Regions from separate parts of the Shewanella sp. 10N.286.52.A9 genome, predicted to be linked through region 1. Evidence: predicted binding sites of a transcription regulator. Region 1 holds the regulator's gene; the other holds the start of a gene.
What was found. The regulator ArgR, encoded in region 1, controls arginine synthesis, uptake and breakdown. The targets are predictions, from matches to a motif close to ANTGAATANNTATTCANT.
Positions count from the first base shown of each region.

Region 2: AB4128_RS10930 (OadG family transporter subunit) is a predicted target of ArgR. The motif match lies at 901-918, and genes of this name have one in related genera.

Region 1 covers NZ_JBFRJQ010000016.1:127,774-130,192, forward strand. The annotation lists gene AB4128_RS13795 (Dyp-type peroxidase) at 1-712, shown strand, start outside; gene argR (transcriptional regulator ArgR) at 831-1,301, opposite strand; gene mdh (malate dehydrogenase) at 1,618-2,419, shown strand, end outside.
Region 2 covers NZ_JBFRJQ010000012.1:140-2,558, forward strand. The annotation lists tRNA gene AB4128_RS10925 (tRNA-Arg) at 58-134, shown strand; gene AB4128_RS10930 (OadG family transporter subunit) at 1,054-1,302, shown strand; gene oadA (sodium-extruding oxaloacetate decarboxylase subunit alpha) at 1,319-2,419, shown strand, end outside.

The DNA of each region.
Region 1 (2,419 bases):
ACAAAGACCTGCTCAATTACGCCCTTTTCCTGCGATGAATGAAGGTAATCGAGATGCACCAGCAATCGAATACGACTTATTCATGCATATCCGCTGCGATCGTTATGACATCTTGCATTTAGTTGCCAATGAAATTAGCCAAATGTTTGAAGGTTTGGTTGAGTTAATTGAAGAAGAACGTGGCTTTAGATTTATGGACAGCCGTGACTTAACTGGCTTTGTCGATGGTACAGAAAACCCGAAAGGGCGCAGCCGTCAAGAAGTTGCTTTAGTGGCTGATGAGGATATCTCATTTAAAGGCGGTAGTTATGTTCATGTGCAAAAATATGCCCATAACTTGAGTAAATGGAATCGCCTACCGCAGAAGAAACAAGAAGATATCATTGGCCGTACTAAGCAAGACGATATTGAATACGCTTCTGAAGATAAGCCATTAACCAGCCATATCAAGCGAGTTAATTTAAAAGATGCAGATGGCAAGTCGATGGAGATTTTACGCCAGAGCATGCCTTTTGGCTCGTTAAGAGAGCAAGGGTTGATGTTTATCTCGACCTGCCATAATCCAACTCATTTTGAAGAAATGCTACGCAGCATGATTTATGGTGACGGTCATGGTAATCACGACCACCTCATGCAGTTTACTAAAGCGCTGACAGGGTCATCATTCTTTGCGCCATCATTAGATTTTTTAGCGCAGTTTGCTAACGACTAATTTTGCAAGATATGCGTTCTTGTAAGCTTGGGTAGATTAAAACCAAAAAAAGCAATGCCAAGGCATTGCTTTTTTATTGCGTTTTCGTCCTGACTACAGACTCAACATAACGCTTGTTTTACTCGCTGTAGTTAAACAGTGATTTAACTGTTTCTAACGTATCATCGATGGTTTTAATGCTGGATGGACAAATGAAGATCGTGTCGTCACCAGCAATGGTACCTAAAATGCCTTCAGGCTTACCTATTGAATCAAGTAATCGTGCGATGAGTTGTGCTGCACCTGGACTGGTACGCACTACAATCATAGCTTGGTTATGATCAACATCTAATACTAAGTTTTTAACTGGGCTACCTGCTGTCGGTACACCTAATTCAGCGGGCAAACAGTACACCATTTCTTGCTTAGCATTTCGAGTCCGCACCGCGCCAAACTTACTGAGCATGCGCGATACTTTAGATTGGTTTATGTTGCCAAAACCTTCTGCTTGTAGTGCGTTGACGATCTCACTTTGGCTACCAAAGCGCTCTTCCTTTAATATCGACTTAAACGTTTTAACGAGTTCATCCTGATTCTTGGTCGCTGGCATATTTTTTTTCGTCTTATAGTAATTTTTAAATTGAATACAATATATTCACAAAACGGGTTCATTTTGAATATATAAACGTCACAAGTCAAGAAATAAGCTAAATTGGTGAATAAAAATTCACTTTACAGTGTAAGTGCTAAATCAGGGATTATTGATATATATATCATAGAATAAGTTAATTGCTTTACTCCACTAAGGGATAATTGAAATTGTCTCGCTGATGCAGTAATGTGACGCCACAAGAAATATGATCTATGTCACAGACTGAGAATCATAAACTTAGAAGTCAAACATAAGAACGTTATTGGAGATAATTATGAAAGTAGCTGTACTTGGTGCTGCTGGCGGTATCGGCCAGGCCCTAGCTTTACTATTAAAAACTCAACTTCCTGCAGGCTCAAAGTTGTCTCTGTATGACATTGCTCCTGTAACACCTGGTGTTGCTGTCGATTTAAGCCACATCCCAACAGATGTTGAAGTGGCTGGTTTTGCTGGTGAAGATCCAACGCCTGCGCTAGTTGACGCTGATGTTGTTCTTATTTCTGCTGGTGTTGCACGTAAGCCTGGAATGGATCGTTCAGATCTATTTAACATCAATGCGGGTATCGTACGTAACCTTATTGAAAAAGTCGCTGCGACTTGCCCTAAAGCATTAATTGGTGTGATCACTAACCCAGTAAATACAACAGTTGCTATTGCAGCTGAAGTACTTAAAAAAGCGGGTGTTTACGATAAGAATCGTTTATTCGGTGTGACGACACTTGATGTTATTCGTTCTGAAACTTTCATCGCTGAGCTTAAAGGCCTAAACGTTGCTGATGTTAACATTAACGTTATCGGCGGCCACAGTGGTGTGACTATTCTTCCACTTCTTTCACAAGTTGAAGGCGTAAGCTTTACTGATGAAGAAGTTGCTTCACTAACAACTCGCATCCAAAATGCTGGTACAGAAGTTGTTGAAGCTAAAGCCGGTGGCGGTAGTGCGACACTTTCAATGGGTCAAGCGGCATGTCGTTTCGGTCTATCTTTAGTTCGCGGCCTACAAGGTGAAGCAAACGTTGTTGAATGTGCATACGTAGATGGCGGCAGCGAGCACGCTGAATTCTTCGCACAACCTG
Region 2 (2,419 bases), on a different contig from region 1:
CAACTAAGCTCATTAGCAATGAGCAAACTCGTGTTAAGCGAGCGATATAAAAGATTTGCGCGTGTAGCTCAGCTGGATAGAGTACCTGGCTACGAACCAGGCGGTCGGAGGTTCGAATCCTCCCACGCGCACCATTATTAGAGAATGCCCTGTAGCTTGCTACAGGGCATTTTTTATTGCAGGTTCATCACTGCTCAATTTAAGTGTCACTTTTCTATTTTCACTTTGCGTAATATAGCAAAGCCTTCACAGTGTTAAATTCAATTACCTTCCTTTCAAGGCTGCCAGCGTCGTTTTAATGCTGTTTATATTTTTAGCCAATCTATACGTGTTAACAGCTTTTAATTCGCTTGATGTTGGTTAGCATGCGTTTGAGCTCTATATAGAGTCTGCGGCTAAGGGGATCTTTTTTGCAACTCAACATACGCATTATCTATAGTGGTACTCTTTTAGGTGAAATCACTCTTAACATGGATCATCAGCGTTGATCTAATGGCAACAGGCACACTAAGGAGCATGATTTACCATGTAACTGCTCGATTGTAATAAATAGTCAATTAATCACGATAAAATTGGCATATTTATGCTTTTTCCATCATCTGCACTTCTTTAGGGCGATTGGTTGTTCTTTATCTTGATATCACTTTTTAGTTAGAAGTCGTCATAATCTTGTCATTTTCTTCATAAACCCATCAAAATTAAATTATTCTCATAAAAGTCTCATTTTAATTATAGAATTATCACCTATACCCTTTTAATTTTATTATTTTTGGTCTGACCAATTTACAAAGTGTTGGATTAATTGTTATAGATTAGTTATATTTTTCGTCAATGAAGAATTTGATATAACTAAATTAGCTGGTTGGTTAGCTTTTTATAATCATAAATTAGTTAAGATAGACTGAATATTTATTCTGAATGCCGTTTGTGAATTAATGAATGCCTACTTTTGGTGCGTGAGTTAATTTCATATATGACTTCATTATTGGCGTATGTAATCAGAACGGATCCTGTGTGCAATGACTGATTGAACACTAAGACAAGAGAGGATGTATGACTTCAATATCTGAGCAATTATTTAACGCCTTAGGCGTGATGATAATGGGGATGAGCTTAGTCTTTATTTTTTTAAGCTTGTTAATCGTCGGTATCACTATCGTCGCCAGATTAACCAAGTCAGAAAATCAAGTTGCAGCAGCGTCGGCGCCAATAGCGCAAGCACCTGCATCAGCAGCAACACTTGACCCTAAGTTAGTAGCAGCAATCACTTCTGCTATTCATCAGTACCGTGCCAAAGATTAATAGTTTAGGAGTAATTATGAGCAAGCCTTTAGCGTTAACAGATGTAGTATTACGAGACGCCCATCAGTCTATTTTGGCAACACGCCTACGTTTAGACGATATGTTACCTATCGCTCCTTTACTGGATAAAATCGGTTATTGGTCACTTGAATCATGGGGAGGCGCGACCTTCGATTCATGCATTCGTTATTTAGGAGAAGATCCGTGGGATCGTATCCGAGAACTTAAAAAGGTCATGCCAAATACGCCGCAGCAAATGTTGTTACGTGGTCAAAACCTTTTGGGGTATCGTCATTATGCTGATGATGTAGTAACTCGCTTTGTGGAGCGTGCGCATACTAACGGTGTTGACGTGTTCCGTGTGTTTGATGCAATGAATGATGTTCGTAACTTAGAAACGGCTGTTAAAGCGGTGAAACAGGTTGGTGGTCATGCTCAAGGGACTATTTCGTTTACAACTAGCCCAGTTCATACCGTTGATACTTGGGTTGATATGGCTAAAAACCTTGAAGACATGGGTTGTGAGTCATTGTGTATAAAAGACATGGCAGGTCTACTCAAACCTATGGAAGCGTTTGACCTGATTAGCAGACTTAAATCTCAAACGGATTTAACAGTGTCTATGCATTGTCATGCTACAACGGGTTTAAGCACTGCAACTTATCAAAAAGCAATTGAAGCGGGTATTGATGTACTTGATACCGCCATTTCGTCAATGAGCCAAACATATGGACATTCAGCGACAGAAACCTTAGTCGCAATGGCTGAAGATAATGGCCGCTCAACTGGCTATGACATGGCGCTGTTAGAAGAAATTGCAGCTTACTTTAGAGAAGTTCGTAAAAAGTATGCTCGTTTTGAAGGTGCGCTTAAAGGTATTGATTCACGCATTTTACGAGCACAAGTGCCAGGTGGCATGTTAACCAACATGGAAAACCAGCTCAAAGAGCAGGGCGCTGCAGACAAAATGGATGCTGTATTAGAAGAGATCCCTCGTGTACGTGAAGATCTTGGTTTCTTACCTTTGGTGACGCCAACGTCACAGATTGTAGGTACTCAATCAGTAATTAATGTCCTAATGGGTGAGCGATATAAAACCCTAGCTAAAGAAACTGAA